DNA from 2 places in the Brevibacillus sp. HB1.2 genome. Region 2 is predicted to be linked to the other one. Evidence: a T-box and tRNA genes for the amino acid it is inferred to sense, from the RefSeq annotation. Region 2 holds a T-box; the other holds one or more tRNA genes.
The links. The T-box of region 2 lies ahead of HPY28_RS10190 (valine--tRNA ligase). A T-box ahead of a tRNA ligase gene usually reads a tRNA of that ligase, here a tRNA-Val.

Region 1 (7,443 bases), on a different contig from region 2:
CATCGTCGGACAGGTCGCGCCCGATGGTCAGATGCGGTACGTATGCGTAGGTTTCTTTTTCATTCACACACTGATTGGCAATCTTTTGATGCAGCTCGTTAAATGGTTCTTTGTTTTGCACAGCCAAATAGATCACGTTGTTGGTAGGGTGGAAAGAAGATACCCGATGGAAATGAGCCGAAAAGCTGTCGGTAGAGGAGGCAACCTGCTCCAGATGGCTCACCAGCTCAGGAAGCTTGGCTTCGTCCAGCTCAAAGGCTTCCTTCAAACGGATATACGGAGGAACCAAAGCATAGCCCGGGTCATAACGTTTCCGGTAAGAATTGGCTACTTCTTGCACCTTGCTAGATGGGAATATAACGATACTGTACATCATCAGAACCACTCCTCCTTACTATCTATCATGCTCTACAAGATATTATTTTAACAGAAAATTCTTCATTTGTGTAATGTTAAGCGTGGGTCTGTATATTCCTTGTGTCAAAGGAAAGACTGTGTAGTGCAAGGAGGTGCCGCACTGCATGTATACGGCTATGATGATCACATTCATTTTTCTCGTTCTGCTTCTACTGTCTGTGCTGACCTTCACGATCTTGACTGCGATACGAAAAGGAGAATTCGAAGAAGCACTCGTATCGACTATCAAGGATGAAGGTCCACAAGAAGAACAGCCACGGTAAGTTTACCCGTAAAGCGTCTTTAGCATACGCGGTAGATTGCGCTGCCAATGGCTCCACGTATGGTCACCCTCAAACGTTTCATAAACGAGGGTGGCTTTTTTCGTACCCAAAATCTCGCGCAACTCTTCATTGGCCGCAAGAAGATTCAATGTGCCCCGGCCCGTGCTTACTGCCGTTTCCTCCGTCCCGATCTCCAAATAAATGGTTTGCGGCACGGAAAAGTCAGCGTCAGCTATCAGACGATTTAACTTTGCGTCCATGGCAATCGACTGGCAGGCAACTTGTCCAAACGTATGTGGATAGTAAAGAGCAGTAAACAGAGAGACAACCCCGCCCAAAGATTCGCCAAGAAGTGTTCGTGCGTTCCCCAAAGGATGTGTGGAGTAATGCGTATCGACATAGCTCACGACTTCATCGGCGAGGAAGCGACGGTAGGCCATATGCTCCTTGCCATCCGGATGATAGCGGTCGTTCCGTTTGCTTTTCTCGACCGGGAGAAAGACAGCGATGATATCAGGCAATTCTTTGTCCCGATTCAATTGATCTAGCAAAGAAGCCATCCTGCCCATTGCCAAGTAATCTTCTCCGTCCTGCACATAAAGGACTGGATACGAGTAGAGTGGCGAGTAGCGTTGGGGTGTGTAGACAATCAGCTTTTCCGGCGTCCCCAAATGCCGGCTTTCCAAGATGATTTCCTCAAGGGCCACTGCGGTGTCCTCCTTATTGGGATCTTCTATTCATTATTATACAGGAGTGAGCGGGCATGCCCAACAGTTTGGGTGCAGGGTCAGTCAGGCTGTGGGCGAAAGATTGTCGCAATTTGGTCAGCGTGTGATACTATGGTAGGAAACGACTTCACTCGATTTGTGGAAGGGGTTGTCTCTTATATGAAGAAGCAAGTACACAGCATCGAAGTCAGAAACGCTGCTCTCGCACGTTTGGCAGAACGCGGAGTGACGATGGATGATATCGCAGAGATCGTCTATCTCATGCAATCACCTTACCATCCAGATCTCACGATGGCGCAGTGCATCGAGAGCGTGAAAGCGGTCTTGGAAAAAAGGGAAATGCAGCACGCCATCCTGGTTGGCGTTGAGTTGGATACGTTAGCAGAGAAGGGCCTCTTGTCCGAGCCGCTCCAATCTATCATCGCGTCAGATGAAGGACTGTTCGGATGCGACGAAACATTGGCGCTAGGCTCCGTATTTGGATATGGAAGTATCGCGGTGACCACCTTTGGCCATTTGGATAAGCACAAGGTCGGGGTGATTAAAAGGCTGGATACCAAGTCGGGAGAGGGACGTGTTCACACATTTTTGGACGACCTCGTGGCGAGTGTGGCAGCCAATGCGTCTAGCCGTATGGCCCATCGGATGAGAGATGAGCAGGAGGCGGAATTGACACGAAATGAGGCGTTGAAGCAACAGGAAGCCGAGCTGCGTGTCGAGGAGAAAGGGAAAGGGACGGAGCAGGCGGGGTAGGTTAGGGTTGCGATGAGGAAGTTTGTCTCGATCATTACCTAATTATCTTGTTTGTTGTTGTACCCTTTATTGGATCGTCTTTAGACTGGCAGAAGCCAATTCTTCACTGGTGTAGCTCATATGCTTGATGGCGTCATGTTTGATGTGATGCCATCAAGTAGGTAATCCCCATGTTTAGTAGGGGGGATGTGGGTCGCAGCGGTGGGGAATGGCTTTTTTGTTGGGGTCTTGGGTAAGCATATATAGCTGAAACGAGATGACGAGGCTTTTTACATGGTAAAAGCAAGACTGATATCACTGGGTTTCTTAGTGTTCTTTTGGTACGAGTGAAAATTTTTACAAGAAATTATTCATTTCCTCTTGAAATCCATTTTACGATGCTGTATAGTAATAAATGTGATCGACGTCCGATACGATTCGGGCCCTTAGCTCAGTTGGTCAGAGCGGTCGGCTCATAACCGATTGGTCGTAGGTTCGAGTCCTACAGGGCCCACCATTAAACGATCACACACATATCCCATGATCCGGTAGCTCAGTTGGGAGAGCACCATCTTGACAGGGTGGGGGTCGCTGGTTCGAACCCAGTCCGGATCACCATAGTATGAACGTTAGAACCCTTGAGGAATCAAGGGTTTTTTATTTTATGCTTTTGATTAGCCACAGTCACTAACCCCCATATTCTACGATTTGGGTGGCAAATACTATTCGTTTTAAAATGGGGACTTCATGAGGAAGGAGGGTGTGAATGAGTACATTAGAAAAGGCTCTAAGGAAGATCTTCTCGAATCTGGATTTTCTCCTGAGATTGTGGGAGCAGTCGTTGCTCTAACTAGAAATGAAGGCGAGACCTACATGGAATTTGTAAAAAGAGCGAAAATTGACCCGATAGCAAGGTTCGTTAAACTGGCAGACCTAGAAGATAACTGTGACTTGACCCGCATCCCAGATCCAACAAAAATGACCATGAACGGATGTTGCGTTACAGGAGAGCCATTAAAGAACTACTCTCTACATAAATTGGGATTTGATGAGGTTAGAATAATGAAGATAACATTAGCTGATTCATGGTTAGGGAATGATGTTGTATTTTTCTTTCAGAATAACATTCAAGAAAATAACGATGGTATTTCTAATAGGGAATTTTTATGTCCAGATGGAGCATTTGCTGCTGTGCGTAGAAGGCAAGTCGTTGTAGTAATAGATGATAACCAAATTGTAGGAGCAATGCGCTTTTATCCTAGAAAGTCTGATCAAACTATTTCGCTATATCAGTTTGCAATTCGTCCAAGTCATCGAGGACAGAGGTTAATGGATAAAATGCTTCAGATCTTGGGGGAGTGCCCAATTGAGGTAATATGTCCGACTACTTCTAAAATGAATGAGTATTATGAGAAGAGTAGTTGGAGATTGAAAGAAGAAAAGACAGACAGCAACATTTGGGAATGGATGAAATGTTAATTTGATTGGAAAAGGGTGATAGAGATGGCCAAAAAAGAGGTTGTCACATTTGAGCACTTTGTGGCAATGTATTACTGCAATTTCAAAGAAAAGCCAACTCGCGCTACACTTAGACAATACAGTAACTTATATCGAACATGGAAGATCGAGAAGTAGTAAATATACTTCTGAGTGATTTGGCATTAATCAAGTCAGAAATCTATAACAATGAGCTGACTGATATTTTAAATCATTATGGTTTTGGAATTTCAATTAACGAATTTCGTTCTTTAATTGATCCATTGATAGGTGAATTGAACGAATAAAATGACACTTTTATGGGAGATTATCACCTCCTTTCTTTAGTTGCAGCAGGGTACAAATTTTAAATCTCTTTTACTTCTCCTGTTTGTGCATTGATTTTTAGAATAGTATCTGTTTTATGATCATAGTCGGTTGCTTTTATCAGCCAATGATCTTTCTGTCCACTTGCACTTTTAATAATGATTCCATCGTTATGTGTGTTCTTTAAGTAATTGATTGCGTGTTGAATCGCACTTTTTTCATCCATTTGATCAATAGGATTTTTACTTTCTTCTTTAATTACAAGTTTACTGAGTTCTGCGCCACTGGGATAAGACTGTGCTGATGGTGTTGTTGACCATGTAGATACTGTGTGACCAACTTCGATTTCATCATACGAGATGCTATTCCCCTTGCTATCAAGGAATACGGCTTCTTCTTTTGGGAAATACCACTCTGCTGCATAGAAATTCTCATCGCTCGTCTTGGTTTCATCATTTTCTATAACTAAGAGACCTTTTTTTTCATAATCTTTTTCAGTTACGTATCCTGTTAATGCTTGCTTTTCAACCTTCTTGTGATTAGTGGCACATCCAGTTATGAGCAATGCTGCAATGATTAATGTCAAAGCCTTTTTCATTGTGCTCATTTCCTTTCTTGTTCCCCATGAGAAAACCTTCTCTCATGGGGAACTTTATTTCAACTAGTTACCAGTAAAAATTGAATCAATGTTAAAATAATCTTCTATTTCGCTGATATGTGTGTAAACTCCAGTATCCGCGCTATGAACTCCTATTGCTGTTCCACCATAAAATATAGGCCCTCCGCTATCCCCTTGTACTTCTGAATAACTAGCTTGTCTCATGTTAGTAAAGTATTGTGTCTCTCCATTGGGGCTTTCTATATTCCCCCTCCAATTAGTTGATTTCAGCGTTCCACACTTCACTCTTTTCATTTGACTTCCTGAAATGCAAACAGTATCTCCAATGGTTTCATCCCTTGTTCTCTGAACCTCTGTAATAGTATTGTATTCTGATTTATAATTTCCAAAAACATAGTAAGTAGCATCATCAGATCCCTTTGTTAGTTCGATGAGTGCTGCATCCACACTACCACCGAAATTAAAATCTGCGGTTTTACCAAACCTTGTTCCTCCTTGCTCAAATATATCCCCAACATTTTCCGTGCAGTGTCCAGCAGTTAAAACATAAAAATCGTTATCCTTTTGTACTGAAAACGCAGAGGTGCAACTTCTGTCTTCTGTAGTATTTTTTATTCTTAAGCCAGCTTGAATTGGTCTAAATTTGTCGCTTGGCTGAGCCTGAGCCTTGCGTTGTTCTTCTTTCTTGATAATGAAAATGTCAGCATCAAAACCTATTTCAGCCAATGTAGCCTTTTCATCTATTTCTGCCATAAGAAGCTTTGCAGCCTTTTTTTCTGATGTCTTTTCCTTTACTCCAATGTTAATTTTTTGAGTTGGCAAGTCAACATTGACAGAAACTATATCTAACCCTTTCTTCTTAAGGTTTGCTGAATTTTGAAAGACATTTCTGTTATAAAGTACCATAATAGGTATGTTTTTGGTGTAGGTCAATCTACGATTTTTAAATCTACCAAACAATCTTACTGACATTTCCGAATATAAATATATTTTCTGTAATTTAGTTTCAATTATTCACTCAGTTAGTGAGATCTATTTCATAACTAACTCATAGTTTTACTTGTTACTTTCATATGCAATGGTTTTTTTGTTCAACCTTACGAACCAAAATGCTCTCTATTTTGTTTGCTTTACAATCCTCTAGTATCTCAAGCTCACGTTCATTGAATCCTACTTCATTCAACTTCAGCAGCATCTTTGACATCTCTTTTTGAGTAATCTGCATACCACGATATTTCTTAACATTAATGATTGAAAGAGATGTCAATAAAAGAGCTAAAAAAGGATTATATAAATTGCTAGTACCTGTTAATTTACAAGTTGTTATTGAACTAATGAAGTGGCAATTTAGAAATTACAAACCCGAGTTTGTACTAGAACCATTTAATATTGCAATCGATATTTAATGCTATATTAAGAAATAAAAAGGGAGGATGCTCATGGAAACGATCATAGTTGAGCCACGAAAAGGAATTGGGCAGATAACGTTAGGAATGACTAGAGAGGAAGTAAGAAAGTACGCCGAAGCAAAGGGTGTGAGACTCTTCAATCCAAGGAAAGATTCAACGGCGGTGCAGTCCGTTGGAGATTTCAAGGTAGAGTACGATTCGGAAGATAGAGTTATATTCATAGAACTGTCTTCTTTTAAGGGTGATCATGATATAACCTGTTTGCTCATGGATATTAATGTGTTTGAGACAAAAGCAGAGGATTTAGTTGAACGAATTGATAAAATTTCTCCATATGATCGAAATGATTGGGAGTTAGGATATAGCTATACCTTTCATGAATTGGGGCTGGCATTTTGGCGACCAAATGTTTTTAGAGATGAGGATATGCAGCAAGAATGGTTTTTATCTCATGATAAAGAGGAGCAGGAATCCTATTTGAGAGATCAATATTTCAGGACTGTAGCAATAGCAGTGGATGGGTATTGGAATAAATCCAAATGAAAGTGACATTTAATTGAGTCTTACAAACTACAAATGGTAAAATACAGGAAAATGCACTTATATCAGGAGTGAATGAACCTATGAAAGGCAAAAGAAGACTATCCCTCAGTCATTTTCCTGAGTTTGGGATAGTCTTCTTTTTACATATTCATCTGCCTGTCTAGAGAATATCATAGATGTTTTACCTATCACTAAAATCAACAAGAAGTAGATTGATGAGCATGAAGAAGCATAGAATTTATAAAGGGGTAATTAGAAAAGGATTAACAGAAAGGTTATCTTCCGAATACTACTTAAGAATCCCACTGATTGCCAAGGTTTTAGAGCTGGGATTCTCAAATACCCAACTGTTACTTTAGTACAATTTCCTTTTTCCATACCAATTCTTGATTTGCTTCGTTTTTAAAAGTGAGCGTTAGGACACCCTTCTGACCCTTCATCTTTTGAGCATCATAATTAAAACTGAGTATCTGCAAGGAGCCACCGATTGTAAATTTAGGTTTTGTACTCTCAGAAAAAGCGTTTTCCACCGCTTGTTCAACTGTATTCACAATCGTTTTCTCATTTGATTTCCATTCCATCTTCTCAAGTGTGTAACCTTTTTGGAATTTGTCTACGTAAAAAGTAAACGCATCTTTATTCATTGGATTTGTAGCATCCTGATCGACTTTCACGCCGATCATCTTGTCGTTAATGGCATACACAGAGTACTGTTCTTTCGTATTTTCTTGTGTATTTTTTGGTGCAATCCAAGCCTCACCTGTTCCAACCATTACCCCGCTATATTTCACAAAAAGCTCATTCACTTTTTGGTTTAAAAAAGCATCCTTGACGTTTTTGGTTAAAATTTGATCATATTTTTGGATAAATTCTTGCTTGGTTTTAATTATTATATCTATGTCTTCACCGTTCTTTTCCCTACTTACAGT
Region 2 (7,443 bases):
GTTGATCCTCAGATGTCAACAGGACCAGTCATCAGGGCAGCGAGAAATCGAGATGGAGATGAAGCTGGCTAGACGTATGCAGTCGATGCTCATTCCCACAGAAGAGTTGCAGTTAACCAGTTTGCGAACAAGAACGGTTTACGTACCCGTCGATTATGTAGGCGGAGATTACATCGATTATAGACAAATCAATGATCGCTACACCTGTTTTATCATTGCGGATGTGTCTGGGCACGGTTTTTTGGCTAGTATTTGGGCAACGGGGATTAGGATTGCTGTACGGCAGGTTTTGCAGTCCAGCTATTCGCCGGATGAGATTTTGGAAAGACTCAATCAGTTGCTTTATGCTGATTTAGTAAAAACTCGTTCTTACATTACGATGCTGGTTGCTGTCTATGATGAGATGGAACACAAAATTCGATTTGGCAGGGCAGGACATCCACAGCCTTTTTATTTGTCCAAGTCGAATCAAACCATTTTAGCTAGCAAGGGTGGGGTCGGCCTAGGGCTTTTGCCCGATAGCACGTATCAAATGGAGGAGGTACCCTTAGAAGAAGAGGGCATGCTATTGCTCTACACAGATGGTTTGCTGGATACAGGGAGAAAAGAAGTATCTCGAGGCAGCAGGCATTGGCTAGAAGAACTATCCTCCTTATTAAATATGTCTGGTGAAAGTAAGCAGGAATCGATGAATCGAGTTGAGGCCTACTTAATGGGGATAACACAGCAGCGAAACCAAACGGATGATATTTCTGTGTTGATTCTTCAATTTGAGCCTGAAGAGAGTATAGCCCTCGTGTAGTTGCGCGTGAATAGGAGGATGAACTGTGATTTTGTGTGAGCGTTGTCCGGACAATCCCACTTGTGATAATTGCCTTGTCGCGCTACGTTCTGGCGGTGCAGCGAACAAAGTAGTTCCGCCCCGCACTGTAAAGGTGACGAACCTAGCGACGATGGAATCGTTCCAGGCGAAGCTGGTAGCAGTGAGCCGGACGACCATTGGGTTAAGCAGTTCTGATCATGATTTGCACGGACGCATAGAAATAGAGCTCGCCTATGATTTCCGAATTATCGGTAGCGGATTGCGCGGTATAGCAGGTGATCCGTACTACATTATCGATATCGAAAAAGTTTTGCGACGGGAAGATGTTCTGGAGCGATTGCTTCTGGAAGAATTTCATACATGGCACATGAGTGGCGAATTGGACCTGGCAGACGTCTTGTTACATTGGAAGGATCGAGACGACGAGCGGGGGCGATTAATAAAGCAAGAGATTCAGAAGTTATCCATACTGCGTCAGATCGAGACCGTTTTCCTCTATCTTTACGATGAAGGGAAAGTGCGTCCGTTGGGTGACGTTCGTGCGAGTGTGGAAGTAGAGCGAGAAATGCAACGACTGGTCGAAGATGTGGCTGGATCGGGTGGTCCTATAAGGGAGCAAATTGTCACCTCTGATGGCACAAAGGTCTTTGAATTATACACATCTGTATTGCCAGATCGGACCTGTGGAATGGCTTTGATCGATGTCACTGCCGTTATTGCAGAAGAAAGAAAACGCAAAAGACGGGAATGGGAGATCTACAGAGATATTCTGGGTGTGGTCACAGAAGGTAAGCTATTGTTGCTAAGTGATGAAGAATTATTTTTCTTGCTTCGGGAAGGGCATAAGCTCTTGGCAATCGACATCCGCTTACCGGAGCAGCTGGCAGAACTGCGTAAATTGTTCAAGCAAGCTTTGGAACCACAAGGCATTTCTGATAAGCGCTTGCTACAGTTTCTCGTTGCGGTCAACGAAGCTGCTTCCAATACGTTGAAGCACGGTAATGGCGGTGTGGTCACGCTATACCTATCGAATGACAGGCAGATGTGTCGGGCTGTGATCCATGATGAAGGACAAGGAATTTTGCTCGAGGATATCCCGCGAGCTACCCTACAGCAAGGATTTTCTACGCGCCACTCGCTTGGGGCCGGTTTTCACGTGATCCTGCAATACTGTGATCGTGTTTATTTAAGTAGCTCCCTGGCAGGTACAAAGCTGATTTTAGAATGTATCCTTTCGCGTTAAGCTACGATTTCCCAAAAGCCAAATGTTTGCAAGTGAATGAAAATGGGTAATATAGTAAAAGGACGAGCAGATTGGGTGTACCGATACCTATTGAGAGGAGTTTGAGCATGGACTACCGCGCAACAGAGGCGAACGGACAGGCTACATTGTTTTTCGTCGGAGAGTTGGACATGGCTGTAGGAGATCGAGTAGGTGAATTGCTCCAACAGTATGGAGGGCGAAATCAATCCGTTACCGTCGATTTTCAAGGTGTCTCCTTTGTAGATTCTTCCGGTATTGGAAGCCTGTTTTTTACCACGAAAGAACTGTTGGCCATGGGCAAACAGGTAGAAATCGTCAATGTCCGAGAAGAAATTCTCGATATTTTGGGCGTGCTCGGTTTTACCGAAGCACTGGGCATTGCAGTTGGAAAAGTGGGCGAAACCCGGGTTTGACGCCAAACAGCGTGATTGTATATAATAGTGAAAAGCTAATCATACGACAACTACATACGATATGAACGATGAGTGGGAAGAGTAAGTCAGGACGCCTTAGCAGAGAGGAGAATCAGTTGCTGCGAGATTCTCTAAGGTTATGAATGGCTGAAGGTCGCCCAGGAGTTTTTTCGGTGAAAGCATGTGCCTAGCCGAGACCGGTTCGCAACCGTTATCTTGTCAGAGTGAACACGCCATAAGCATGACGTTTATCGTGTGTTAACAAAGGTGGTACCGCGAAAATAATCCTTTCGTCCTTTGCGATGAAGGGTTTTTTTATTTTTTGCAAAGAAAGTTATGCTAATAGGAGGAGTCGTACATGTCTACACAGCCAACAACCGACATCGACCAATTGCTGCCGAAAAACTATGATCCAAAGGCAGCAGAGAACAAATGGTATCCGTATTGGATCGAAAAACAATTTTTCAAGGCAGAACGTGACCCGAATAAACGTCCGTTTACGATTGTCATTCCACCGCCGAACGTAACTGGTAAATTGCACTTGGGCCACGCGCTGGATACGACTTTGCAAGATATCATTACGCGTACCAAGCGTATGCAAGGCTACAGCGCCTTGTTCTTGCCAGGTATGGACCACGCCGGTATCGCAACCCAAGCGCGGGTAGAGGCTACCTTGCGAGAAGAAGGCATCTCTCGTCATGATCTGGGCCGCGAAAAATTCGTGGAAAAGGTATGGGAGTGGAAGCACATTTACGCTTCACATATTCGTGAGCAGTGGGAAACGCTCGGTCTTGCCCTAGATTACTCCCGCGAGCGTTTTACGATGGATGAAGGCTTGTCCCAAGCTGTACGCGAAGTATTTGTTCGCCTCTACGAAAAAGGCTTGATCTATCGCGGTAACCGTATCATTAACTGGGACCCTGCAGCCCGCACGGCTCTATCCGATATTGAAGTAATCTACAAGGAAGTAAAAGGTGCGCTGCATCACATGCGTTACCCATTGGCAGATGGCACCGGTTATATCGAAGTAGCTACAACCCGTCCGGAAACGATGCTCGGTGATACGGCTGTAGCGGTACATCCGGAAGATGAGCGTTACAAAGACATGATCGGGAAAACCGTGATTTTGCCAATCGTAGGACGCGAAATTCCAATCGTCGCTGATGACTACGTTGATCCTGAGTTTGGTTCTGGCGCTGTAAAAATTACGCCAGCACACGATCCGAATGACTTTGAATTGGGTCTTCGTCATCAGTTGCCACAAATCGTTGTCATGGATGAGACAGGCACGATGAACGAACTGGCTGGTATCTACAATGGCTTGGATCGCTTTGTATGCCGGAAGCAAATCATCAAAGATTTGACTGAGCAAGGTGTTATGTTCAAGGTTGAGGAGCATATCCATCAGGTTGGACATAGTGAGCGAAGCGATGCAGTCGTAGAACCATACCTTTCTACCCAATGGTTCATAAAAATGCAGCCTTTGGCTGACGAAGCACTGGCTAATGCAAATAGCCCTGAAAGTGTGAAATTCGTCCCAGACCGCTTCAAGACGAACTACCTGCGTTGGATTGAAAACATCCGCGACTGGTGCATCTCCCGTCAGCTTTGGTGGGGCCACCGAATTCCTGCATGGTATTGCGGAGATTGTAACGAAACGATTGTATCTCGCGCGGATGTGACTGAGTGCCCAAGCTGCCACAGCCACAAGCTGGAGCAGGACAACGACGTTCTCGATACATGGTTCTCCGCTGGTCTATGGCCGTTCTCGACTCTGGGCTGGCCGGAAGAATCCGAGGACATGAAGTACTTCTATCCAACGAATGTCCTGGTAACAGGCTACGATATCATCTTCTTCTGGGTTGCTCGGATGATGTTCTCAGGTCTTGAATTTACCGGGAAAAGTCCGTTTGAATCCGTCTTGATTCACGGCATTATTCGTGACTCTGAGGGCCGCAAAATGTCCAAATCACTCGGCAACGGTGTCGATCCAATGGAAGTGATTGAGAAGTACGGAGCGGATGCACTGCGATACACACTGGCGACAGGGAATTCCCCAGGGAATGACCAACGCTTCTATTGGGAAAAGGTGGAGGCAAACCGCAACTTCGCGAACAAGATTTGGAACGCGTCTCGTTTTGCCTTGATGAACCTGGCTGACTTCAAATACGAGGAAATCGATTTGAGCGGTGAGCTGTCTACACCAGACAAATGGATTCTCTCCCGCCTGCAAGCGACAATCGCAGATGTAACCCGTCTGTCTGACGCATTTGAATTCGGTGAAGCAGGTCGTGTGCTTTACAACTTCATTTGGGATGACCTGTGTGACTGGTATATCGAGATGGCGAAGCTGCCGCTGTACGGTACAGATGAAGCGGCGAAGAAAACAACCCAATCCGTTCTGGTGACGGTTCTGGATCAAACGCTCAAGCTGTTGCATCCGTTCATGCCGTTCATCACGGAAGAAATCTGGCAGGCATTGCCACACCAAGGCGAGAGCATCACAGTAGCACCTTGGCCAACTGTTAACGAGCAATGGATTTTTGCTGAAGCAGAAAGCGAAATGAACCAATTGATGGATATCATCCGCAGCGTACGCAACATCCGTGCAGAAGTAAACGTACCGATGTCCAAGAAAATTGAGCTCTTGATCAAGCCAAGCGATGCATTGTCCGCTGAGCGCCTGACACGCGGTGAACACTACCTCGCCCGTTTCTGCAACCCTGAGCGTCTGGAAATCAGCCTGAATCTGGCTACGCCTGATAAAGCGATGTCTGCTGTGATCACGGGAGCAGAATTGTTCCTTCCACTGGCAGGCTTGATCGATATCGAGCAAGAGCTGAAGCGCCTGGAAAAAGAAGTGGCGACACTCAACGACGAAGTGGAGCGCATTGAGAAAAAGCTCAACAATGCTGGATTTATGGCCAAGGCACCTGAAAAAGTAGTCGCAGAGGAAAAAGCGAAGATGGCAGACTACATGGATAAGCGGGATAAAGTGATTACACGACTTGCCGAATTGAAGGGCGAATGATCCGCCATACCATCGCATATTTTTGAGAATGGAGCATTGTGGTATGCAAGCAGAAGAAGGGTTTGTAGAATACACGCAAGCGCTCGACTGGCTGCATGGACTGCTCAGGTTCGGTCAACGGCCGGGGCTTGAGAGAATGCAGTGGGTTTTGGAGCAAGTAGGAAATCCTGAGCGGAGAATCCCATTTATTCATGTGGCTGGCACCAATGGAAAAGGTTCAACCTGCGCATTCCTGACGCAAATGCTGATGGAAGCCGGATATAGTGTAGGTACATTTACCTCCCCCTATTTGGTTGATTTCCGTGAGCGCATCCGTTTCAACGGCAGCATGATCGCGGAAGAAGATCTATTGCAGCTGGTAAATGAGGTTAAGGTATGGGTGCAACGATGCGAACAAGAAACAGAGTTCGGTTCCCCTACCGAATTTGAAGTGATTACGCTGATCGCCATTCTTTATTTTTCAAGAGTGGCGAGACCAGCGGTAGTCGTATGGGAAACAGGACTAGGCGGGCGATTGGATTCGACGAACGTCGTCCTTCCGCTTGTTTCGGTCATCACGAATATCGGCATGGACCATACGCAAGTGTTGGGAGATAGCTTGGAAGATATTGCCCGGGAAAAAGCGGGGATTATCAAGCCGGGTGTTCCTGTAGTCACAGGTGAGGTTAGGCCAGAACTTCTCGAGGTTTTTGAGGAGCGCGCGAGACAAACAAAGAGTACGCTATACCATATAGGTGAACATTTCCAGGCAGAGCAGGTAGAGGAGCAGTTGAATGACCAACAGTTTCGTTACAAAAGCATTCACCGTCGTGTAGAAGCATCCTACCGTCTCACCATGAATGGCATTCACCAAACAACCAATGCAGCCGTTGCTTTAATGACCATTGATATCCTGCGGAATTACTTCTCTTTCTTGCTGGAGGAAGAAGAAATATCTCGTGGTTTGCAACAAACGCGTTGGCCTGGTCGTCTAGAAGTCATCTCTCCAAGACCAATGGTTATCTTGGATGGGGCACACAATCAGGAAGGAATGGAGGCGCTTGTAAGCAGTCTGGATCGGTTGTTACCGGACGGAGTACAGTTGCATTTGCTCTTTTCTGGATTGGCAGATAAGCCGCTTGCAAAAATGGCAGAGTCGCTCGCACCAGTAAAGTCAAAAATCAAAAAGCTGCATGTGACGACCTTTGACTTCCCGCGTGCAGCCGAAGCCAATAGCTTACAAGAGTCGTTTTTAGCCGGTGGCTGGGAGCAAGAGCTTCTCGATGCAGTCCCAGACTGGCGGGCGTTTCTCCTTTCTTGGATGCGGGAGAAGCAATCAGCGAAGGCGGATGACTGGTTGGTCGTCTGCGGTTCGCTCTACTTCATCGCCCAAGTACGCGCATTCTTTCCCACTATAGTAGAAGAGGCAGGTGAATAGGGTGGATCAGGCCCAACACGTCCACTTTGTGGGCATCGGCGGTTATGGCATGAGTGCCATTGCCCGCGTCTTGATCGACCTTGGATACAAGGTAACCGGCTCCGATGTCGCCATGAATGATTTGGCGAAAAAGCTGGAAGCAAGAGGGGCGGTCATTCATATTGGCCATAATGCTGCCCACGTGGAGGGAGCAGACAGCATCGTATACTCCACCAGTATTTCCAAAGACAATCCTGAGGTGATCGCAGGTCAAACATTAGGGATTCCGGTCATGCACCGTTCCCAAATGCTTGCTCGCATATTGAATGAACGCACAGGAGTAGCAGTAGCTGGAGCACACGGCAAGACGACTACGACATCAATGATCTCTCACGTGCTGGAAGAGTGCGGTGTAGACCCGACTTTCATCATCGGCGGTGAATTGATGAGTGCTGGTACCAATGCAAAGGCAGGTACTAGTGACTATGTGATTGCCGAGGCAGACGAGAGCGACGG

Region 1: it has a tRNA-Val gene. The T-box ahead of HPY28_RS10190 (valine--tRNA ligase) is inferred to sense a tRNA for this amino acid. The anticodon was not compared.

Annotation. Positions count from the first base shown of each region.
Region 1 is NZ_JABMIU010000002.1:606,317-613,759, reverse strand. Features, by position in the region: gene HPY28_RS07625 (YjcG family protein) at 1-376, opposite strand, end outside; gene HPY28_RS07620 (hypothetical protein) at 522-680, shown strand; gene HPY28_RS07615 (alpha/beta hydrolase) at 683-1,387, opposite strand; gene HPY28_RS07610 (phosphatidylglycerophosphatase A family protein) at 1,568-2,161, shown strand; tRNA gene HPY28_RS07605 (tRNA-Ile) at 2,581-2,657, shown strand; tRNA gene HPY28_RS07600 (tRNA-Val) at 2,683-2,758, shown strand; gene HPY28_RS30375 (GNAT family N-acetyltransferase) at 2,888-3,619, shown strand; gene HPY28_RS07585 (DUF3221 domain-containing protein) at 3,984-4,541, opposite strand; gene HPY28_RS07580 (S1 family peptidase) at 4,605-5,522, opposite strand; gene HPY28_RS07575 (hypothetical protein) at 6,002-6,514, shown strand; gene HPY28_RS07570 (hypothetical protein) at 6,865-7,443, opposite strand, start outside.
Region 2 is NZ_JABMIU010000003.1:447,513-454,955, forward strand. Features, by position in the region: gene HPY28_RS10175 (PP2C family protein-serine/threonine phosphatase) at 1-802, shown strand, start outside; gene HPY28_RS10180 (ATP-binding protein) at 828-2,066, shown strand; gene HPY28_RS10185 (STAS domain-containing protein) at 2,174-2,500, shown strand; T-box leader at 2,560-2,801, shown strand; gene HPY28_RS10190 (valine--tRNA ligase) at 2,859-5,531, shown strand; gene HPY28_RS10195 (bifunctional folylpolyglutamate synthase/dihydrofolate synthase) at 5,575-6,948, shown strand; gene murC (UDP-N-acetylmuramate--L-alanine ligase) at 6,950-7,443, shown strand, end outside.